Regions from separate parts of the Scytonema millei VB511283 genome, predicted to be linked through region 2. Evidence: predicted binding sites of a transcription regulator. Region 2 holds the regulator's gene; each other region holds the start of a gene.
What was found. Region 2 encodes HrcA, which represses chaperone genes, less so after heat shock. Its sites were predicted from a motif close to TTAGCACTCNNGANTCNNGAGTGCTAA; they were not measured.
Positions count from the first base shown of each region.

Region 1 (8,221 bases), on a different contig from region 2:
GAACACGGCAAAGGATTTCGCAGCGAATATACTCCTACTTTTTTTGGTGAACTGTATCCCGATTTAGGCAAAATTAAAGCAGCTTTCGATCCTGAAAATCGCTTGAACCCTGGGAAAATTGTCGCGCCAAACGCTAGTTCCGATGAGGTGGTACGAGTCGAAGCACCTTTACGGGGACATTTCGATCGCCAAGTTGCCAAAGAAGTGCGATCGCAATACGAAGTTGCTTTTAGCTGTAATGGTAATGGCGCGTGCTTTAACTACAATCCCGATGATGTCATGTGTCCGTCTGCCAAAGTTACAGGCGATCGCATCCACTCGCCTAAAGGTCGTGCCAGTTTGATGAGGGAATGGTTGCGGCAATTGGCAATAACTAAAAGTGAAGAACTCGAAAAATCTGGAAATTTTACCCGCAAGTTCTGGAATAATTTAACTAAGATCTGGGGAAGTTATGACTATTCTCATGAAGTCTACGAGGGAATGCACGGCTGTCTTTCCTGTAAAGCTTGCGCTAGCCAATGTCCGATTCATGTAGACATTCCCAGCCTGAAAGCCCAATTTCTCGAACTCTATCACACCCGCTATCTCCGGCATTGGCGCGATTATTTTGTCGGTTATATTGAAATTCATGCCAGTTGGCAATCTCACGCACCTGTTTTAGTCAATTTTCTGACTCAAAACTCGGTGACGCACTGGTTAATTCAAAAACTTGTCCGAATGGTCGATCCACCCGCAGTCAGCACGCTGACTGTCAGACACGGATTAAAACAAAGACAAGCACCAGTTTTTAATTTAGAGAAATTATCTACGCTTAGCGATTTGGAACGAGCAAACAGCGTTATTTTATTGCAAGATGCTTTTACCAGCTTTTACGAATCGCAAATAGTTCTCGACACCTACGATTTTTTATGCCAGTTGGGATATACAGTGTACGTTTCGCCATTTTTTCCAAGTGGAAAGCCTTTACACGTTAAAGGGTTTTTAAAAAGATTTCAGGCGATCGCGCAAAAAAATACTGACTATCTCAATCGATTAGCACAATTAGAAATTCCCCTGATAGGAATTGAGCCTAGTATCGTCCTTACCTACCGAGATGAGTATATCAAAGTTCAAGGCTTAAAAGCAAATTTTCAAGTGCAACTACTGCAAGAATTTTTGTGGGAAAAACGCGAGCGATTAAAGCAAAGAATAGGCGATCGCATATTTGAATTAAACCATTATTACTTATTCGGTCACTGTACCGAAAAAACGCTTGCTTTAAACTCACAAAAACAATGGCAGCAAGTCTTTCAAATGTTAAAAATTCCTTTGAGTTTAGTTTCTACAGGCTGTTGTGGCATGGCAGGGATTTACGGACATGAAGCCGAACACTATAATGAATCTCAAGGAATTTATGCTATGAGCTGGAAACGGCAAATTTCATCCGATGTAGAACAGAGAAAATTATGTTTAGCTACTGGTTACTCTTGTCGTTCTCAAGTCAAACGATTTGATGAATTCATACCTTTACACCCTATTCAAGTTCTACTTTCGCTCGTCCCTCACTTCTAACCTTCAAACCCTAATCTATGGACTGCATTCATCTAGAAAAAATTCGCTGTTATGGCTATACGGGATATTTGCCAGAAGAACAGGTATTAGGACAATGGTTTGAGGTTGATGTAACGCTGTGGTTAGATTTATCGGTGGCGGGTAAGAGCGATGCTATTGAAGACACAATCGATTATCGTAATATTATTAGTAACGTTCAGCATTTAGTTAAGACTTCTAAGTTCGCTTTAGTCGAAAAGCTAGCAACTGCGATCGCAGAATCTATTTTAGTAGTAAAGGGGATAGAACAAGTCAAAGTCAAATTATCTAAACCCGCCGCACCCATACCAGATTTTAGTGGCAAAATTTCCATCGAAATTACCAGAAACGTTCTGCAATAATTTTCATTTAATGTAGAGACGTTACATGTAACGTCTCTACATAGGAATCAAAACAGTAGACATATTCACCCATTCTGCATTTGCTAAAGCTTGACGCATTTGAGTTTCATCTGTAAAGCGATTGCGTAACACTCGCCCATCGTAATTGAGTTTTACCTCATCGCGATCGAATGCCCAAGGCGAAACTTTAACTTTTTCAAACTTATCATCTAGGGGAACGAGAGTCAGCGTAGTTTCTCCTAATGCAGTAGGAATACCATCAAATTGTCTTTCTTCCTGCACTCCCATACACAAAGCTAGCGAGAGCGAATCCCAAATTGCTACTAAATTGCGATTCCGGTGAATGGCTTCTGGAATTGCATAATTTGCGTAGTACGTATCATTTTTCAAATGATTAATTAGCTGTTCTTGAAAAGCGTATTCTTGTTGTAAATATTCCTTAACTAACTGAGTAGACTCAGGTGAATTTTCCCATTTTCGGAAGCGTTCAAATAACCCTGTACCGTGGAGCGAGATCAGTAATGCTGCGTATCTACCGTAAGATAAAGTTAAATGCTTTACGCCAGACCAAATTTTGACCGATATTTCCGAAGGGAGTTCCATGAAGTTGTGAGGATATCCTGTCTGGGGATTTAAAGTCGGTTTGTCTTCCCAAAATACCCAGCCAATATCATGTATCGCCGCACCGAGACAAACTTCTTCTCTAGGCGTAAAATATCCAAAATCTTCGTTTCCCCAAGCCTGCGCCAGACAACCTGCAATCCAAGCATGAGTCGGTTGGGCGATCGCAATTATTTCTGTTGGTGTTTGGCGATGTAGCATATTATCTTAGTATGTGGCTGATATGGTCAAATTAGAATACCTGTCCCTTGACGATCGGCTTTAACAAGCGTATCTCGTATATTATTTTCTTTTATAGTGAAGTTCTACAACACCATAAGGACAGGATTTTTGACTAATCAGATCGAGCTTGAGTTCTGAGAGCGACTGGTAAAGAGTTATTCCTGTTCCTAAAATAATTGGGATGATAAAAATGAAGTATTCATCAACTAATCCATTTTGAATGAATGGAGATGCAGCTCTTCCACCTCCCATTAACCAAACTCGCTGATATCCTCTTTTATTTACGTCTTCTACAATTTCTTCCATACTTTTCATAAAAACTATATCAAGACGTAGCGTGGATAAATTTCGACTAGTTAAGACATAGGAAAGTTTGCCAGGATATGCCCAATCTCCAAATCCTAAAATCTGCTCGTAGGTAGTAGAACCCATTACTATAGCATCAATTGAGTTATAGAATTTGAGGTAATCTTTATTTTTATTTACTTGTTCAGGTGGTAATAACCAATCAATACTTCCGTCCGATCGCGCTATGTATCCATCAATACTTGTGGCTACATAAAGAATATATTTTGTCATTTTGGCTTTTGTAGCTATTACCAACTCAATTTTAATTTTAATATTTATAATTAGCTCTAACTCGGACAAGAGACTGCTTACAAAAGTAGATTTTTTGTGAATTTGAACGCAGATGGACGCGGATGAATGCGGACGAACGCGGATATAGTTTTGTTTTTTGACTTTTGACTTGACAAAAAAAGCTGCCTCCTCAAGGGAAGCAGCTGTATTCTTCACAACGGAAGTAGACAAAAGCCTACCCCTGACAGACTTTAGTAATCGAAGTCGCCGCCACCCATACCAGCGCCAGCACCGGCAGGAGCGCCATCTTTTGGTTCTGGCTTGTCAACCACGATACACTCAGTGGTCAGCACCATACCAGCAATAGAAGCAGCATTTTGCAGTGCGGAACGAGTCACTTTAGCAGGATCGACAATACCAGCGCTAAACATATCGACGTACTCATTTTTAGCAGCATCGAAGCCGATATTGAATTCTTTTTCCTTGACGCGCTCGGCGATGACCGCACCGTTTTGACCAGCGTTTTCAGCAATCCGCTTCAGGGGGGAAGTTAAAGCGCGAGCCACAATTGATGCACCGATTAATTCTTCACCTTTGAGGCTGCTGTTTGCCCACTGTTCCAACTGTGGAGCTAGGTGAGCCAAGGTTGTACCACCACCAGGAACGATCCCTTCTTCTACGGCTGCTTTAGTAGCGTTAATCGCGTCTTCCAAACGTAGTTTGCGGTCTTTCATTTCGGTTTCAGTTGCAGCACCGACTTTGACCACAGCAACGCCACCAGCTAGTTTAGCTAGACGCTCTTGCAGCTTTTCTCTATCGTAGGAAGATTCGGTTTCGTCCATTTGACGACGAATCTGTTCGCAACGAGCCTTAACAGCTTGTTCGTTACCTTCAGCAACAATAGTGGTGTTGTCTTTAGTAATGGTGATGCGGCGTGCTTTACCGAGCATGTCTAGCTTGGTATTATCCAGCTTCAGACCAGCATCTTCAGTAATCAATTGACCCCCAGTGAGGATAGCGATATCTTCCAGCATAGCCTTGCGGCGATCGCCAAACCCAGGAGCCTTGACCGCAGCTACGTTGAGTACGCCACGCAGGCGATTAACTACCAAGGTAGCTAGAGCTTCTTTCTCGATATCTTCTGCCAAAATCAGCAGCGGACGACCAGAACGAGCCACTTGCTCTAGTACGGGGACTAAATCTTGTACTAGAGTAATTTTCTTGTCGGTGATTAGGATGAAAGGTTCGTCTAAAATAGCTTCCATCCGTTCGGGATCGGTGGCAAAGTAGGGAGAGATGTAGCCTTTGTCAAAGCGCATCCCTTCAGTAATTTCCAACTCGGTAGTCATGGACTTCCCTTCTTCTAGGGAAATGACACCTTCTTTACCCACCTTATCCATCGCCTCAGCAATCATGCTGCCAACTTCTTCATCGTTACCAGCAGAAATGGAACCGACTTGCGCGATCGCCTTAGAATCTTCTACAGGACGAGCGTGTTCGGCAATCTTTTCGACTAGGAAGTTAGCCGCTTTATCAATCCCGCGCTTGAGGGAAATTGCATTTGCACCCGCAGCAACGTTACGCAAGCCTTCTTTTACAATGGCATGAGCCAATACGGTTGCAGTGGTTGTACCATCACCCGCAGCGTCATTGGTTTTGGAAGCAGCTTGACGAATTAGAGATACACCAGTGTTTTCTACGTGATCTTCTAATTCAATTTCTTTAGCGATGGTAACGCCATCATTAACGATCTGCGGTGCGCCAAACTTTTTCTCTAGCACCACGTTACGACCCTTTGGACCCAGCGTAACGGCTACCGCTTCAGCTAGAATGTCCATACCCCGTTCTAGGGCGCGACGAGCGTTTTCGTTGTAAATAATGCGCTTTGCCATAGTTGTCTAAAATTCTCTTGCTTGTGGGTTCCCAAATAAATTGTTGATGATTGGTAGTTGGTAGTTGGTAGTTGCTTGCTCCCACTAACCACTAACCACTAGTCACCAGTCACTAGCTAACAACTGCTAAAATGTCTTTCTCAGACAACAGGACGTACTCATCTGTACCTAGCTTTACGTCTGTGCCAGCGTACTTAGAGTAAAGAACTTTGTCTCCAACCTTAACTTCTAGTTCTTGGCGAGAACCATCATCATTACGCTTGCCAGGACCAATGGCGACGATTTCACCAACTTGGGGTTTTTCCTTAGCAGTGTCGGGCAAGTACAAACCGCCAGCGGTTTTCTCTTCTGAGGCGCTGACTTTGACAAATACGCGATCGCCTAGTGGCTTAACTGTAGAAACGCTTAAAGATACTGCTGCCATACAAATTCCTCGCCTTGTTAGCACTCTCAACTCCTGAGTGCTAATTTAGCCAAAAGATAGAGATCATGGCAACAAATCCAATTGTACGGGTTTCCGAACTAGGGGTGAGGGGTGAGGAGTGAGGAGTGAGGGAAAGAGGAGCAGAGGAGCTGGGGGACAAGGGGGACAAGGGGGACAAGACAATTTAAAATGCAATGTGTATGCGTGTAAATTACCTAACTCACCCGTTTCATTCCCTGAAGCTGAGATTTTTTCCCTCGCTCCTCACTCCTCACTCCTCACATGACCGATAACCTAGAGAAAGACGAAACCTGTAAACCTAAAGATGATGAAGCTTTGGCTGTTTGCGTCCAGGCTTTAGGTTTACCGCAAATTCAACGCCATGTTTTTATTTGTGCCGACCAGACTTTACCACAGTGCTGTTCTAAGGAAGCGAGTCTAGAATCTTGGGATTACTTGAAAAAACGCCTCAAACAATTAAAACTCGATAAACCAACGAGCGATCGCCCCAGTTGTATCTTTCGCACGAAGGCTAACTGCTTGCGCGTCTGTACTCATGGTCCAATTCTCGTAGTCTATCCCGATGGGGTTTGGTATCGTCAGGCAACCCCCGAAGTTATCGAACGGATTATCCAAGAACATCTCATCGGCAACAAAATTGTGCGCGAATATGCCTTTCTCGTTCATCCTCTGCCAGAACCGACATCGACTGCGATCGCAGAGGACAATTAGTACAGCATGAGAGAAGTTGATAGGTTGCCAATTATCAACCAAAAAGTCAAGAGAATTGATGAGATAACATAAAAGCCATCAGCTTTCTTGCACGAGACCCCATCTCATCACCATTTATTAAGGATAGTTACAAAGAATATTTGATTTGGTAAACAAAATTGACTGACTTTTCTCAGTACAAATTTTGGCGTTTACTCGTACTTTAGTGGGTTTTACTGATTCTTTCAGATAAAGACAAGTATATTTTGTTATTGTATCAGGTTTTATACGACAACGCCGAAAAAAGAATATATAATGATATCGCCTAAGTTATACCAAATAGGGCGTATCATTAGGTGTCCGTACTAAGACTGAAATCTTTGCAGTTGCAGTGCAGCACTAAAGCTATAAATCTTCTTTGAAGATTAAAATGGCTTTCCGACTACAAATCAGCGAGACCAAGGTCAGTAAAATACCACCAAACCGATAAATTGCAAGAGAAACTGCTATTGAAAAGTTCGACTGACTCAATTGTGGCGAGTAAGCGCAGCATGAAGGAAACTAGCGTAAAAGAGCACAAGCGACTGCTATTAATAGATGATGACCCCAACCTCATATTACTCGTCAAGGATTACCTAGAATTCCGAGGCTATGAGGTCATCACCGCAGAAAACGGGCGAGAGGCTTTAGAAGTTCTGGAGCAGGAAATTCCAGATATGATTATCTGTGACGTGATGATGCCAGAAATGGATGGCTATCAGTTTGTCAATCAGGTAAGACAAGACGAACGCACCAGTTGGATTCCGATTCTATTTCTTTCTGCCAAGGGTCAAAGCCAAGACAAAATCAAAGGTTTAAACATCGGTGCTGATGTCTACATGGTTAAACCATTCGAGCCAGAGGAACTAGTGGCTCAAGTGGAAGCTTCTCTCAAACAAGCTTATCGCCAGAGACAACAATCAGGTAGCAACGGCGAAAACGAGACAAAAATTCAAGTTCCTTTTGACGTGCATCTGACGCAAACAGAGCTAAAAGTCGTGCAGTACGTGGCGAGAGGTCTAGCTAATCGCGACATTGCCGAAGAACTGAATGTGAGTCAGCGGACAGTAGAAAGCCATGTGTCTAATATGCTTGGTAAAACGGGACTGCACAATCGTACTGAACTGGCACGTTGGGCAATTGAAAATCAAATGGCATGACTCGACATGGGAAATTGGAGGCTAAAGGACTGGGGAAGTCGAGAAAAAATGTAGCGGATTATGGCAAGAATAACTATATAGTTGAATCAGCACGACTGGCTGATGCTGTATAGATTAAATCCTGCTGCCATCTGCCTCCTGCTTTCTTGCACTAGTCTTATCTCAGTAGTGACAAGTTTAGTTTAAGTTTCTTATTAGGCGATCGCCTAAAAGAAGGTAGCGAATACGCAATTAGCTGCCTATCATGGGTAATACCAAGCTAGTGAGGATGCGGCAGTAGTAATGTTAGACCTGAACCACTGCTACAGAGTACTTGGATTAGAGCCTGGAGCCTCCCTGGAAGAAATTAACCAGGCGTATAAGGACTTGGCTTTTATTTGGCATCCCGATCGCATCCCGAAAGAGAATCAGCGGTTGCAGCAAAAAGCGCAAGAAAAATTAAAAGAAATTAATCAAGCGCGAGAGCAATTGCGGGTAATTCAGACTCGCACGGGTAAATTTACTCCGGCGCAACCAAAACCAGAGTCCCGCAGTAGATCTAAACAGTCGCAGACTCATTCTCAGTCTCATTACTACTCAGCGTCACAATCGCGCCAGCAAAGTTATTCGCAGTCGAGCAGCAATAATTCTCAGTCATATTAC
Region 1 is NZ_JTJC03000003.1:407,971-416,191, forward strand. Features, by position in the region: gene ydiJ (D-2-hydroxyglutarate dehydrogenase YdiJ) at 1-1,551, shown strand, start outside; gene folB (dihydroneopterin aldolase) at 1,569-1,931, shown strand; gene QH73_RS13625 (DUF3891 family protein) at 1,968-2,753, opposite strand; gene QH73_RS13630 (dihydrofolate reductase family protein) at 2,835-3,584, opposite strand; gene groL (chaperonin GroEL) at 3,605-5,245, opposite strand; gene groES (co-chaperone GroES) at 5,358-5,669, opposite strand; gene QH73_RS13645 (hypothetical protein) at 5,788-5,955, shown strand; gene QH73_RS13650 ((2Fe-2S) ferredoxin domain-containing protein) at 5,952-6,401, shown strand; gene QH73_RS13655 (response regulator transcription factor) at 6,932-7,579, shown strand; gene QH73_RS13660 (pentapeptide repeat-containing protein) at 7,862-8,221, shown strand, end outside.
Region 1: groES (co-chaperone GroES) is a predicted target of HrcA. The motif match lies at 5,687-5,713, and genes of this name have one in related genera.

Region 2 (8,221 bases):
AATTTGAAAGCTAGTAAATGCAAATTCGCCTGACAATTTACAGAAATAGAATGAGTTATAACAGTTATCAGTTATCAGTTATCAGTTATCAATTTCATTCCTTGGATGAAAGAACTATTTTTTCAGAACTGGAAAGCGCTTTTGTAAGATCGATTCTTCATCATGCGCTTGATAACTGTTGGCTGAATTAATGGGATAATTTCACCTGAAAAACTCCACAAGCAAGCTAACTTTATTTCGGCATTTTTCCCAAGCGAATTTTCACTTATAATTCCTTGTCTTCATCTTGGTATTATCTCTAATCTCAGTAAATGTACGGTAATTTTGTTACATAATGATATCTACAAAATTAGATAATTAGGTTGCGATCGCAATCCCATATCTTATATCCAATTCCAAATATGGGGCAGATTTAGTAGCGTTCTCGAATTTCTCCCGAGATTTCACTGGAAAATCAGCCCCTATCGAAAATTCAAAATTATAAAATCTATGAACTTTGATAACTTAACTACAATATCTATAAGGGCTGGATTATCGATTTCTTTAGTTAAATCCAGCGATTTTTGATAAACCCGCCCCTACAAACTGACCGATCTTTAATTCCGAATTTCCGAATTCCGAATTCACTTTTTCTCTTCTGCTTTCTTCGCCGCTGCTGCTGCCGCTGCTGCTGCTTCCTCTGGAGATACGGGAATCAGTGCCTGTAATTTAAAGGAAGTATCGATATTTGGCGCACCGCCAGCACGTTTTCCATCCTTATCGGTAGCAGCTACCATTGTTGATTGATAGTCTCTCACAATTAATAATGGTTGCAATCGTTCAATACTTCGGAGAATCGCTTGAGTTTGGTCAAATGTTCCAGAGATATTAATATCAACTATTCGACGTTTGAGTTTGCCATTGACATCAGCACCAAGCGAACCATCTGAAATCGTTTCAGCTGATTGATTGGCGGGCGTAAATTTTTTCAATTTAGCAGTAGCGTTTTGCTTGCCATTAACCGACTGTACGAGTCGATTCAGGTCGATGAGTAAAGTATCGAGCGTACTTTCGCTAGCAAATAAAGTTAAAACATCTGCTTTTTGCTGTTTCGCCTTCGCTAATTCTGTTTCTACTTGCTGCTTCTGCGCCATGCTAGCGGATTTTTGCTGCACCAAGTTTTGCTTTTCATTTTGTTTTGCTGTTAGCTCGTCATGCTTTTGCATTGCTGGCGTGACGAACGAAGTAAACAAATAACCCCCTAAACCAAGACCAACAACTGCTAGCAGCGCTCCGCTAATCGTTGGAGTTAGAGTCACGCCAAAAACAGTAGGATAGGACGGTGCAGCCTCAAGATCTTCTTCTACAGAAATAAATTCTTCACTAATCGTCATGGTTGAATGACTCCTTTTTGTTGCAGGGTGCGAATCCGAGTCACCAGTCCTAACGTCCCTTTACGCTCTAACTCTTGGAGCAAATCGGCGGCTGGGACATTACTTAAGTTAGATTGAATTGTATATCTCACAAGTGACGGTGGTTTTACGGCTGATTTTTCATTTGATGCCGCAGCCTCGGCTAGTTCTGCTGAAATAATTCGCGTGTCAGTTGCTTGGAAGAACGCTGACTGTTTCAGAGTTAGTAGGAAATCGTTAACATCGCTAAACGATCGCGCCTTGCCAGTAATTTCAATCCCACCAGCTGGGTTCGCGGCTGGTGGTGGAGCCGCATTACCCGCTGCCGCAGGTGGTTGTGGTGCGCCAGAGGAGGCGATCGCCGGAATTTGCTTGATCGATTCAATTTGTACCGCTCTAGGAATGCGATCGCGCAAGTCTTGTAACATTGCCGACCAAGGGCGAATTTGGTTGAAAACAGTAGCTAATGCTTTCGTATCCGTTTGCAATGTGCTAGTTTCAGCCTGAATTTTTTTCAATTCTTCTTCTTGCAAGCCCAAGCGGTTTAACTCTGCGTCTAACGCAGCTAGTTTGTTTTCCATCTGGGTGTTTTGCGTTTGTAACAATAACCACCAAGCGCCAACCACCACTGGAATCACAGCCGCTACAGCCGCTCCAACAAATAGAGGTGTTTGACCGACCGCTGACATCCGCGTTTTGCTTCCACCAGTCGCAAACCCTGACTTCTGGGGGGCGCGGTCTTTTAGAAAATTTACGTCTAAACTATACATTGCCCCATGCACCTCTGAGTCCTAAACCGATCGCCGTTCCCAATCCCGGTCTTTGCATTGGAGTAATTTTCTCCTCGTCTACATCTAAAGACAGTGCTGCTACCGGATCGATTGGCGCTGTGGGAATGTTTAACTTTTGTTGGAAAAATTCACTCAAGTTGCCCAAACCACCGCCAGGTCCGCACAAAAGAACCTGTACCATTTCCAAATTTTCACTTTGACTAAGGTAAAAATCAATCGAGCGACGCAATTCGTCTGCTAATTCAGCTAAAACTCGCATCACTGCCAAAGTGCCAGAATCTACATCTGGCATATCTTCTGGTTCGTCATCATCATCCCCACTAGTCAGTGGCAGATTGAATGACTCCAACATTTGAGTGTCCCTAGATGCAGGTAAATTCATCGATCGCAGGAGCGCGCTCTGCATTTGATACGTCCCAATGGGAATAGTACGGGAAAATTGCGGCACTCCATCAACAATAATGGCAATTTCTGTATTATCAAATTGGACATCGACGAGCGCTACGCCTTCGTTCGTGCTATATGTCCGTAATTGCTCCCGAATCGTGCGAATTAAGGCAAAACTGTTAATTTCTATGACATTAACTTTTAACCCTGCATGTTGGAAGGTATCCATATAGGTGTCTGTCACTTGCTTGCGAGTCGCCACCAGCAGCACCTGTACCTTCTCAATTCCATCTTCATCGACGAAGTAGCCTAGCTTTTGATAGTCAACATCAGCTTCTTCGCGCGGGTAGGGTAAGTACAAACCAGCTTCGTGATTCAGTACCATTTCCCTCAGTTCTTGGTCATTTAGCTCTGCTGGCAAGGGAATTAGCCGCACGATCGACTCTCGCCCAGGCACGGCTGTCGCTACCCATTGGGCTTTGATTTTAGTTTCAGTTAGTGCCTTTTGAATTAATTCTGCCAGGGCTGGAGGGTCAGCAATTTGACCATCTTGAAACAGCCCTTCTGGAACCGGGGTGGAGGAAAAAGCTGTCAGTTTGTAACCCTGTCGCTGCTTTTTCAGTTGAGCTATATTAATTCGTTCAGGAGCTAGTTCAATGCCAACTCCACATCCACGCTTTGTCAGTAAACTTTTGAGACGGTCAATCACTGTTTTACTACTTGTCTATGAAGTAAAGAATTAGTCTAGCTGAAAGACTTGATACTCATTACAGCTACTCAATTTAACCTAGAATCACCAAGCTTGTTCAATGAATACATACGATCTTAAAAATGTCAATGACCAAAAGACTTGTAAATAGGTTACAACCATCGAAGTTAATAATTCTTACCTTATTAGGTTTTGTTTTGAGTTGGGTAGTCAGTTGCGGTAGTGGGAACGTCGCTACTCAAACATCTCAATCTAACTCTAACAGCCAAGAAATTGAGTTTTGGACGATGCAGTTGCAACCGGAATTCACCGATTTTTTCAACCAGAAGATTCAAACTTTTGAAAAAGAAAATCCTGGGATGAAAGTCAACTGGGTAGACGTACCTTGGTCGGCAATGGAAAGCAAAATCTTAACTTCAGTTGCAGCGAAAACAGCTCCAGATGTCGTTAACTTAAATCCAGATTTTGCCTCCGTGTTAGCTGGTCGCAACGCTTGGTTGACATTGGATAATAAAATTTCACCCGAAGTACGTTCCACTTATTTACCTAACATTTGGCAAGCAAGTACGCTCGACGGCAAAAGTTTCGGCATTCCCTGGTATCTCACCACGCGAGTGACGATTTGTAACAGCGATTTACTCAAACAAGCAGGTGTCGCCAAGCCGCCAGCAACTTATGCAGAATTGGCGCAGGTTGCTAAGCAAGTTAAAGAAAAAACTGGTAAGTATGCCTTTTTTGCCACGTTTGTCCCAGAAGACTCATCGGAAGTGCTGCAATCTTTCGTTCAAATGGGGGTAACGTTGGTAGATGACAAAGGTAAAGCAGCATTTAATACAGCCGCAGGCAAAGCTGCTTTTCAGTACTGGGTAGATTTGTATAAACAGGAACTCTTACCCCAAGAATCCTTAACTCAAGGACATCGCCACGGCATTGAGATGTATCAAGCAGGAGAAACAGCTTTATTGGGGACGGGAGCAGAATTTCTCAAAACAATTTCGACTAACGCCCCAGAAATCGCGAAAGTTTCTGCTGTTGCACCAGAAATTACCGGAACCACAGGTAAAAAGAATGTCGCCGTCATGAATCTCGTGATTCCCAAAGATAGCGATCGCCCCGACGCAGCGATAAAATTTGCTTTATTTGTGACCAACAGCGATAATCAACTCGCCTTTGCCAAAGCCGCCAACGTCCTTCCTTCAACAATTCCCGCCTTAGCTGATAGCTATTTCAAATCCGTGCCTACAGGCGATAAATCTGAAATGGATCGGGCGCGGGTGGTGAGTGCTAGCCAGTTAAAACAAGCAGAAGTGCTAATTCCCGCAATGGAAAATATCAACGTCCTCAAACGCGCCATTTACGAAAACCTCCAAGCCGCCATGCTGGGAGAAAAAACAGTCGATGTGGCGATCGCGGATGCTGCGAAAGAGTGGGATGCTAAGGCTGGGAAATAACGGTTCTTATGTAGAGGCGCACAGCTGTGCGCCCCTACCTTGCGGTTTGTAGAAAATAACCGACCAAATATAACGAACCGCATAGAATCATTAAATTTGATGATTTTGTCGCCGCTTCTAATCCAGCGAACAGATCTGGATAAGTGTAACAAGTAGCTAGTTGGGGACAAACTTCACGGGCTAGCTTTGCTAGTATTTCAGGATCGGCAGTACTATGGTCTGGAACGGGAACGAGATGTAACTCATCCTTGGGGCGCAATAAGGCACGAAAAATATCTGCATGGTCTTTAGTAGATAGCATCCCCATCACCCAACAAACAGGTTGTTCTAGCGTATCGACATATTGACGTAAAGCTTGCGCCGCCGCTGGATTGTGCGCCCCATCAATCAGGAGTTGACGATTTTGCCAAGTCGTCCATTGCAACCGCCCCAACCATTTTGCTTTTCCCATCCCATTTGCGATCGCCTCATCCGAAATTTTCCATCCCTGTTGCTGCAATATTTGTAAAGCGGCAATTGCCAAGGCGGAATTCATCAGCTGGATGTCTCCGAGTAGAGGTAAGGGGTATTTGAGGTTGGTAGTTGGTAGTTGGTAGTTGGTAGTTGGTAGTTGATTTTTTTCTCCCTCGCTCCTCACTCCTCGCTCCTCACTCCTAAACTCTGCCCATCCAGGCTCAGTCTGGCGTGAGGGGAGGGGAAAGATAGCGGGACATCCAAGTTCTACGAGACGCGATCGCACGACGGTTTCTGCTTCTGGGGGTAATTGTCCGATAACTGCGGGACAGTTGGGTTTGAGAATTCCTGCTTTTTCTCGGGCAATATCTGCTACGGTTGGTCCTAGCTGTTGCCAGTGTTCGCGGCTGATGGAGGTAATAACTGTAACTAAAGGGCGATCGCAAACGTTGGTAGCATCTAATCTTCCTCCTAAACCAACTTCTATGACTGCAATATCTACCTGAACTTGGGCAAAGTACAACCAAGCCGCAGCAGTAATAATTTCAAATTGAGTTGGGGCAAATTGAGTTGGGGTTTCCTCGTCTGGCGAAATTGCCTGCTGGACTTGTAGCAATATTTGCTGTAGCGTTTTTGGTGCGATCGGTTGTTCGTCTAAGCAAATGCGTTCCGTCCAATCTACTAAATGAGGCGAAGTATAGCGTCCGACTCGATAGCCTGCTTCTTTGAGTACGGCAGACAGGTAAGCGCAGACAGATCCTTTACCGTTCGTCCCTGCTACGTGAATGACTGGAACTTGCTGCTGAGGATTACCCAGATTGGCTAGCAGTCGTCGAATTCGTTCTAAACCGAGATGTACGCCAAAGCGCTGATATGGTTTCAGGATAGAGTCAATGTCTTTATTAGTCATTGGTCATTGGTCATTAGTCATTTGTCGTTATTCTCCCTTGTCCCCCTCACTCCTCACTCCTCATGCATCCACTTTTTGACAGATGAAGTTCTCATTTGGGTAAGTAAGGTGGTTATTAGTTACGAGTTTGAATTTGGAGGGTAAATCTATGACTGCTACTGGAAGTGAAAGAGCAATGAGCAATTTAGAATACGATTTGCTCACAGCGTTGCACCATAAGGCTGAAGCTGTCAAAGCATATGAAACATACATCAATGACGCTCAGTCAATGGATTCTCAACCTTGTGTAGAGTTGTTCCAAAAATTACGCGAACAAGATAAACAGCAAGCGCAAGAAATCCGCCAACATCTACAAGAAGTGATGCAAAAAGGCAAGATGTAGAATAGTCATTCTTTGCTAGTTGCTTAATGCATCAGATAGATAATCAGCAGCAGCTTCGACTATGGCGATCGCAGTTTCGTAATCTAAACGGGTTGGTCCTAAGACTCCCACGCTGCCAACGGGAACTGTACCGCGTCGATAGGTGGATGAAATTAGGGTACAACCACGAATAGGTTCGAGTGTATTTTCCGAGCCGATGCGAATTGTAACTCGCCGCCTGGAGTTAGAATCTAATTCTGGTTCTTCAAAAATAAAAGGTAGCAGCTGTTGCTGTTCTTCTTCTAATAGATGTAGAATCGTCTGGACTTGCTGTAACTCGGCAAACTCTGGCTGACGCAAAACTTCAGATACGCCTCGAATTGCAATTTGAGTACTAGCTGGAAGCGGTTGAGTCCGCCGACAAATATCTGCAAATACAGTTTTTAAGCGATCGCCATATTGTTGAAATTCGCAGTCTAATTGATTCCAGTCAAGTGACGCTAATTCACACAGCGATCGCCCGCGCAGTTGGCTATTTAGGAAGTTGGAGAGTATTTGTAGCTCTCTTTCTATAACTTCTGGATCTGATTCTAAGAGTGTATCCGCTTCTGAAATCGGCAAATCTAACAATACTGACTGGGTTTCATAAGTATCTGTCACCACAATCAACATTATCCGCCCTGACTCAATTTGAATCAGTTGAATGTGGCGTAACCGTGCCATGTTAGCGCTAGGCATGGTAATTAAAGTAATGCAACCACTTACCTTGGCTAAAATCTGCGCTGCGCCTCTTAATAAAGCTTCCAGGCTCCAATCTTCCCACTTTAATTGCTCTTGAAGTAGCTGTTCTACCTGCCGTCCCCAAACATCTGAAGGAGTCATGAGGCGATCGACGTAAATTCGATAGCCGGAGTCAGAGGGAATTCTTCCCGCCGAGGTGTGGGGTTGGTAAAGTAAACCAGCTTTTTCTAGCATTCCCATCGCGTTACGAATGGTTGCAGAACTCACGCCGAGGTTATATTCTTCCAATAAAGCTTTTGAACCCACTGGTTCGGCAGTGGCGATGTAGTGTCGTACTGTTGCCCAAAGTATATGCTGTTGGCGATCGTTTAGCTGCACTTGCATAGGTAAAACGAGACTAGTGAGATGAGAAGCGAGGTTAAAAAATGTAAATGTAATCTGTAGATTTTTTTAATTTTTAGTTATTCAAGATAGCAAAAAAGATAGACCGTTTTAAATAAAATACAAAGTTATATTTCGATTGTGCCTGAACTCTCCTACGGTTTTAGCTATTTCTCAAAAAAGATATCCTTTTAGTGCATAAAATTTATCAACTGTCAATACATGCATAACATTTTAAATGTTATAGCCTGCATTCGGCAGAGTTAAAGCCTCTATCTAAATAAATTCAACCGGGGAGCAATACTCTATGTAGCTTTAGCAACCCTAAATCTAATATAGACTGTACTTTTCCTTAAAATTGAAAATCATTTGGTAGCAATTATTACTAAACACCGATGGGGATGGGGAACGGGGAACAGTGAGTAGTGAAGGGTTGACGGTTGACAGTAAACGCTACGCTGCGTGAAGGCGATTGTTGGTTAACTGATAACTGATAACTGATAACTGATACCTAGTATCTAGGAACAGATGGATCGATCGCAGCGGAGTAAGCATCAATTCCCCCTGCTAAATTTCTAAGATTTGTAAAACCTTGACGACTCAACCACTGGCACATCTGAGCCGAACGAATACCGTGATGGCACAT
Region 2 is NZ_JTJC03000004.1:391,560-399,780, reverse strand. Features, by position in the region: gene QH73_RS16790 (pilus assembly protein PilO) at 624-1,373, opposite strand; gene QH73_RS16785 (PilN domain-containing protein) at 1,370-2,161, opposite strand; gene pilM (type IV pilus assembly protein PilM) at 2,154-3,278, opposite strand; gene QH73_RS16775 (ABC transporter substrate-binding protein) at 3,407-4,729, shown strand; gene QH73_RS16770 (bifunctional folylpolyglutamate synthase/dihydrofolate synthase) at 4,764-6,092, opposite strand; gene QH73_RS16765 (hypothetical protein) at 6,241-6,474, shown strand; gene hrcA (heat-inducible transcriptional repressor HrcA) at 6,490-7,578, opposite strand; gene QH73_RS16755 (rhodanese-like domain-containing protein) at 8,087-8,221, opposite strand, start outside.

Region 3 (8,221 bases), on a different contig from region 2:
CAGGTGCAATTCTATCGCGATCGCGTTATTGGATTAGATTTAGTCAATAAAAAAGTTATTTGTGCCAATCGTCCGCCTGTAGCCTACGATCTACTTTCCGTTGATATTGGCAGCACTCCGGCGCAAATTTCCGTACCTGGTGCAGCAGAGTACGCAATTCCCGCGAAACCAGTGTCGCAGTTTTTGCAACATTGGGATGAATTGTGTAGAGACGTTACCGTAGCAGATCCCCCTAACTCCCCTTGTAAAGGGGGGCTTCTACGCTTAGGAATTGTCGGTGGAGGTGCTGGGGGAGTCGAGTTAGCAATGGCAATGCAGGGTCATTTGCAGTCTATCAGATCCCCCCAACCCCGCTTAAAAAGGGGGGCTAAGTCTTCTCTCTTATTCAGGGAGGAAAGGAAAGATCGAGATTTAGAAATTCATTTATTTCAACGCGGTGATGAATTGATGCCAAATTACAATTCCTGGGTACGGCATCGCTGCCAAGAGATTTTAATTCAGAAAGGAATTCAAATACATCTAAGAGAAACCGTTTGTAAAATTAAAAAATCCTTCCCGACTCCCGACTCCCGTACGGGCGCACAGCCGTGCGTCCCTACATCCCATACCATCAACTGCGAATCTGGATTGCAGGTAGAATGCGATCGCATTTTTTGGGTGACGCAAGCCTCTGCACCCGATTGGCTGGAAGCCGCCGGAATCGCGACTGACGAACGCGGTTTTATTCTCGTCAACAATGCGCTACAGTCAATTTCCCATCCAGATGTATTTGCGGCGGGTGATATTGCTTCAATGGCAAATTATCCCCGTCCTAAAGCTGGAGTCTTTGCCGTCCGTCAGGGTAAACCTTTATTTAAAAACCTACGACGGGCAATATTAGGGCAATCTTTACAACCTTACAAACCACAGAAACAATATTTAAGTTTAATCGGTACGGGAGACGGCAAAGCGATCGCGGCATGGGGAAACTTTGGTTTTGGCGCTACTGGCTGGCTGTGGCGCTGGAAAGATGCAATCGATCGCAAATTTATGCAACGGTTTAGCAATTTACCGCAAATGGCAGAAAAAAGTCAAAAGTCAAAAGTCAAAAGTCAAAACTTAAAATCCACAATCCAAAATCCTCCGACTCCCACTCTCCCACTCCCGACTCCCTCAAAAATGCCTTGCGCTGGCTGCGGTTCTAAAGTTAGTAGCACAGTTTTAGAAAGGGTACTCAATCAAATCAAGCAGGATAGTACTAACTGGTGCGATCGCCAAGATATTATTATCGGGCTAGATGCTCCTGATGATGCGGCGGTGGTGGAAGTACCAGGAGGATTGTGGATGGTACACACCATAGATCATTTCCGCAGTCTCATCAACGATCCGTATATTTTTGGAAAAATTACTGCTAACCATTGTCTCAGCGATATTTTTGCAATGGGTGCGACACCTCAAAGTGCATTGGCGATCGCTACCATTCCTTACGCTTTAGAATCCAAAACAGAAGAAACTCTCTATCAGTTACTCTCCGGTGCAGTCAAGGTGCTATCTGACGCGCAGACACCTCTAGTTGGCGGACACACCACTGAAGGAGCTGAATTAGAATTTGGATTGTCTTGTAACGGTTTAGTCCATCCCGACAAACTTCTCCGCAAAGGTGGGATGCTGGCGGGGCAAGTCTTAATTTTAACTAAAGCCCTCGGTACGGGAACCCTTTTTGCAGCCGAGATGCAACGGGAAGCTAAGGGAGATTGGATCGATCGCGCTGTAACATCAATGTTGCAATCGAATCAAGTCGCAGCTGCTTGTTTAATGGCACATGGAGCCACTGCTTGTACTGATGTTACGGGTTTCGGACTTGCCGGACATTTATACGAAATGGTTCGAGCTTCCCAAGTGGCTGTAGATTTAAATTTAGCAGCAATTCCCGCTCTAGAAGGCGCGATCGCTACATTACAAAAAGGGATTGTCAGTTCGCTGCAAGCGGAAAATTTACGCATTGCTCATTTTATTACCGATCTAAACATCGCTCGTGCGGAATCAGTCAGCCAGTCTGCTCGGTACTCTCTCTTATTCGATCCACAGACATCGGGTGGTTTACTAGCATCAATTCCAGCAGAGCAAGCCAATCAATGTTTAAATAACCTACACGGTTTAGGTTATGCACAAAGTTGCACTATTGGCAAGGTAGTAGATTTAGAGGGCGATCGCCAACCAATCGCCTTGTCTATTTTGTAGGGGCGCACAGCTGTGCGCCCCTACCAAGGTTATGCACGCACGCAGACGATATTACATCATACCCATGCCACCCATACCGCCCATACCTCCCATGCCGCCCATGCCACCCATACCACCCATGTCAGGAGCAGCAGCGGCTTTCTTCTCGGGCTTTTCAACGACTAGGGCTTCGGTCGTTAACACCATACCAGCAATAGAACCAGCATTTTGTAATGCCGAACGCACGACCTTAGCAGGGTCGAGAATGCCAGCAGCAATCAGATCTTCAAATTCTCCAGTTGCCGCATTATAGCCGACGTTGAAATCGGTTTCCCGCACTCTCTCAACGACTACAGAGCCTTCAACTCCTGCATTGTCAGCCATTTGGCGTAAGGGAGCTTCTAGCGCTCGAGCGACGATCTCAGCTGCCACTTTTTCTTCGTCTTGCAAGCTGGCTTTGAATTCGTCCACCTTCTTCGCTAAGTGGATTAGGGTCGTACCACCACCAGGGACGATACCTTCTTCGACTGCGGCTTTCGTCGCGTTCAGTGCGTCTTCAATTCGCAGTTTGCGGTCTTTGAGTTCGGTTTCGGTAGCTGCACCAACTTTAATCACTGCAACACCACCAGCTAGCTTGGCAATTCGCTCTTGCAGTTTCTCTTTGTCGTAGTCCGAGTCAGATTCTGCTAGTTGTTTGCGAATTTGGCTGATGCGCTTTTCCACATCAGCTTTATTTTCGCCTTCAGCGACGATTGTGGTAGATTCTTTGTCGATGATGACTTTACGAGCAACACCCATCATCTCCAAAGAAGCGGTATCTAAGCTTAAGCCGATTTCTTCCGAAATCAACTGACCGCCAGTTAGTACGGCGATGTCGCGCAACATTTCTTTACGGCGATCGCCAAATCCTGGGGCTTTAATCGCGCAGACGCTCAACACGCCACGAGCTTTATTCACAACCAAAGTTGCTAAAGCTTCTCCATCGACATCTTCAGCAATAATAATCAAAGGTTGTCCGGCACGAGCGACTTTTTCTAAAATCGAAATCAAATCTTGAATCGTGCTGATTTTCTTGTCTGTAATCAACAGGCGAGGATTCTCAAACTCTGCTACCATCCGCTCGTTGTCGGTGATGAAGTAGGGAGAAATATAGCCTCGATCTAACTGCATCCCTTCTACCACTTCTAAATCGGTAGTTAGAGACTTGGATTCCTCAACGGTAATTACACCGTCTTTGGTGACTCGCTCCATTGCCTCAGCGATCATCGCGCCGACTTCTTCATCGTTTCCAGCCGAGACAGTCGCTACAGAGGCGATCGCATTTCCTTCAACTGGTTTAGCGACAGCAGCAATTTCTTCTACCAAATTGGCAACGGTCTTCTCAATTCCGTGACGCAGTGCCACTGGATTAGCTCCCGCTGCAACGTTCTTCAACCCCTCACGAATCATTGCTTGGGCAAGAACTGTCGCCGTCGTCGTACCATCTCCAGCTACATCTTTGGTTTTCGATGCAACTTCTTGAATCAGACGCGCCCCAGTATTTTCTAGGGGGTCTTCCAATTCAATTTCTTTAGCTACGGTAATCCCATCATTGACAATCTGAGGCGCACCGTATTTTTTCTCTAATAGGACGTTGCGACCTTTTGGACCCAGGGTAATTTTTACGGCATCGGCAAGGGCATTCACACCCCGTTCCAATGCCCGCCGCGATTCATCATCAAACGCAACGATTTTTGACATACGCTTCGTTTCCTCAAGCTTCCATTAGTCAATTTAGCACTCTCTTGAGTTGAGTGCTAATGAAACTACTGGCGTTTAGCAATTAGCTAACAGCTAATTGCTAAACGCTAATCGCTCTTAAGCCATAACCATGCCACCATCGACGTTGAAGACTTGACCTGTAATATATCCGGCAGCAGGATCGGCGGCGAGAAAGCGCACCATACCAGCAACTTCTTCGGGTTTGCCGTAACGACTCAAGGGAATATATTTCAGAATATCTTCAGAATCAATGTTGCTAGTCATATCAGTGGTGATAAAACCAGGGGCAACAGCATTGACGATAATGCCACGGGAGGCAAGTTCTTTCGCAACGGTTTTAGTAAATCCAATCGCCCCAGCTTTTGCTGCACTATAGTTTGCTTGACCGGGATTGCCCATCTGTCCGGCTACCGAGGCAATATTAACGATCCGCCCGCTGCGTTGTTTGAGCATGATTTTGCTGACAGCTTTGGTACACAGGAACACACCTGTCAGATTGAGGTCGATGACTGCTTGCCAGTCTTCCGGTTTCATTCGCAATAACAAAGTATCGCGGGTAATACCAGCATTGTTTACCAAAACATCAATTCGTTTCCATTTGTCTACAACAGCATTCACCAGAGTATCTACCTGAGCTGCATCCGAGACATCAGCAGGAATTGCGATCGCGCTACCCCCCGCCGCCTCAATTTCTGCTACAACTTCTTTAGCGGCGGAACTAGAACTTGCGTAGTTTACGACAACGTTCGCCCCTTCTGCGGCTAAACTCAAAGCGATCGCCCGTCCAATTCCGCGCGAAGCCCCGGTAACGATCGCGACTTGTTGGCGTAACCGTTGTAAATCCTCTGGCAATACTTCCATAAACAATGACTCTTACGTAGATACTCTCACTTAGCGATCGCACTTAAACCACCGCGCTAACCATCTTATCAATAGGGAGCAGGGAGTAGGGAGTAGGGAGTAGGGAGACAAGGAGGACAAGGGGGACAAGGAAGCTGAGGAAGTTGAGGGAGGAATTCCAGCTACCAGCCACTAGCCACTAGCTACCAGCCACTCACTACACCCTACACCCGTATCGATCGCACCACTCACCGCTACTTGAGATATAACAGTAAAAAAACTGAGTTAAATCTCATGGCTACTAAACAGCAGTTCAATAATTTTGCTGAAATGATCTCTGGTGCGGATGTGCCTGTACTGGTAGACTTTTACGCTGCATGGTGCGGTCCTTGCCAGATGATGGCTCCAATTTTAGAACAAGTCAACGAGCATCTCAAATCTAAAATCCGTATTGTGAAAATCGATACTGATAAATATCCACAACTCGCCAGTCAATATCAAATTCATGCCCTGCCCACATTAGTACTATTTAAGCAAGGTCAACCAGTCGATCGCATTGAGGGCGTAGTACCAGCACCTAATTTAATCGAACATTTGCAAGCTCTAATTTAGTCAAAATATTTCATTCAATAAAAAGCCCGCATTTGCGGGCTTTTACTATAGGAAAAAGCTATTTTATTCGCAATGATGACAATTATGATAACGGTAATGATATCAGCTATGACAGCAATGAATCGTCAGCGGTTGTTGCTGAAAAACTTTCAGGCGATCGCTCCGCCAACCAACTCATTTTTTCTTTGTCTTTCTTAACTTTAATTAACAATTCTAGATAAGCAATGGGTACGATAATTGGCCAAAAAAGAGTGACTATGACTAAAAATATTCTGAGTAGAAGTAATTGAGAGCGTTTGCCAAGGTCTCGCTGCATGATGTCTGCCCACTGAGTAAACAGACAAGCCGCGATTGTAATATAGAAAGTCGCCCCAGCAGTAATAATTGTTTGTAGCATCATCTTCTAAAAAGTCATTTTCTAAAAACAGGTTGAGTCTGAAAAGAATTCAGCAGCTACCCCAAACTAGCAGCGCGATAAACGAAGTTATCGTTAATACGCTCTTTTGAGCGCTATTTAGTCCGAACACCCTGTAATGACCTGACCCGAAAGCCATACCTAATCGACATTTATCCGTAACACCTTGTTAGTGGCTTCCAAGCCGCAAAAGACTCTGACAATGAAATACGCCAGCCCAAAAAGTTATTCCAGACTAGTGCTATGAATGCTCGTATACTCTCACACGCGCTCCCAGCAGTCCCCAACTTGCTTATGTATTATTTCACACTTTTAAGTTGCGGACAATACAGAGGCAAGCGCCAGAGGAAATGAAATTCAAACTGGATATATCTAATACTACGTTGGTACTGAAGATAGAAGACAGTTTATAAAGGTTTTCTTATACATCAAACGAAGGTTAAGTAATATGAATAGACTGACAGCAACTCTACTCGTTTCTTGTCCCGACCGACAAGGATTAGTTGCAAAAATTGCCAATTTTATCTATGCCAATGGTGGTAACATCATCCACGCCGATCAGCATACAGACTTTGCTGCTGGCTTGTTTTTAACGCGCATCGAATGGCAATTAGAAGGGTTTCATCTAGCGCGAGAGCTAATTGCACCTGCCTTTGGAGCGATCGCGCAGCCGCTAGAGGCTCGATGGCAACTACACTTTTCCGACACTATCCCACGCCTTGCTATTTGGGTGAGTCGGCAAGAACATTGCTTATTCGATTTAATTCTCCGACAACAGGCAAAAGAGTATGCCGCAGAAATTCCCCTAATTATTAGCAATCATCCCGATTTAGAATGGGTGGCAAAACAATTTGGTATAGATTATTACTATATTCCCGTTAGCAAAGATAACAAAGCGGCTCAAGAGGAAAAACAGTTAGAACTTTTGCACCAGTACGACATCGATCTCATCGTTCTGGCAAAATATATGCAAATTCTCAGTCCCGAATTTATTACCCGATTTCCTCAAGCAATTAACATTCACCATTCGTTCCTTCCTGCTTTTGTAGGCGCGAATCCATACCAGAAAGCTTACGAACGCGGAGTAAAAGTTATCGGTGCTACTGCTCATTACGTGACATCAGAACTCGATGCTGGACCCATTATCGAGCAAGATGTCATCCGCATCAGCCACCGCGATGAAGTGAGCGACTTGATCCGTAAAGGTAAAGATTTAGAACGAGTCGTTTTAGCTAGAGCCGTGCGATCGCATCTACAACACCGTGTCTTAATTTACGGGAATAAGACTGTGGTGTTTGAGTAGTGAAAGAGATTATGCGTAGACTACCATGAAAAGCTGCTCCGCCCGATAAAAATACAATTACAGTGTTTTTACAGAGGATGACCTCAATATACAAAAACTACAATCAATTCAGTTCTTAAGAATTTTCTAATATTTGTTCCATCTACAAAGGCAATTTCTATGTCAATTCTAGAGAAATTCTTCACCTTCGGCTTTGTCTCTACTTTCAGTGTAGCCCTCATAGCAACCTGGTGGCGCTATATTCCTAGCATAATTGCTACTTACCGCAAGATTATGAGTAAGTATGGACAAACAGAATTAACGATTAATAGTTGACAGTTGACAGTTAACCGTTAACCGTCAACTGTTAACAAATGTTTTCTAATTAACTAGGGTTCTTTTACATTAAATCTTGAGGTATTTGCTTCATTCTTATTTGTAATTGTAAGGCTAACTGACCTGCTTGCGCCGTCATTTCTTCAACTCTGAGTGCTATTCCTTCTAGATCGAAATAGGGTAACTCCATCCATTGTTTGACTTTTTCCATTAATGACAGCGCGATCGCAAAAGAGATTCCCTCCCCGCGATCGCATTGAAAATTCTCAACGATAACTGGTTGCTTCTGGGTACGGGGGCGAAATGTAGCTGTAAAACTAAGTGGCTGTGTTTCGCCTTTTTCATGCAACAATACTTTACCATCGAAGAGCATTTTATTATCTCCTGGTAACTGTAATTGCATTTGCTGCATTTCTAAAATTACAGTTTGCCCGTCTACATTCAATTTAAAATTACGTGCCTTTTTTAGCACGTAATCAGAATTCAAAGCGCGATTTAAATCTGGTTCTGTAATCACAATTTTGGCAATAGCATCTAACGGTCGCTCTAATTCAACCTTGCCAAAAATAGCGCTGAGTGGATTCACGTCAACTTTATCTGTCTGCACCTCAATTTCTTGCAGGCGGATGTCTTTTTGTATAACTACGCCTTGTCCAGTAAAATCTACTGAATCTGCTTGCCCTAAAATTAGCTTTAAGAGGTTTGTTTGAATATCAACATCAATTTTGTCAGCGTTATCTACTTGGCTAGATATTCCTAATTCTGCTACTGTATCA
Region 3 is NZ_JTJC03000001.1:530,497-538,717, reverse strand. Features, by position in the region: gene QH73_RS02475 (selenide, water dikinase SelD) at 1-2,220, shown strand, start outside; gene groL (chaperonin GroEL) at 2,272-3,939, opposite strand; gene fabG (3-oxoacyl-[acyl-carrier-protein] reductase) at 4,057-4,821, opposite strand; gene trxA (thioredoxin) at 5,095-5,412, shown strand; gene QH73_RS02455 (hypothetical protein) at 5,519-5,812, opposite strand; gene purU (formyltetrahydrofolate deformylase) at 6,276-7,130, shown strand; gene QH73_RS02445 (hypothetical protein) at 7,290-7,445, shown strand; gene QH73_RS02440 (LmeA family phospholipid-binding protein) at 7,510-8,221, opposite strand, start outside.
Region 3: groL (chaperonin GroEL) is a predicted target of HrcA. The motif match lies at 3,973-3,999, and genes of this name have one in related genera.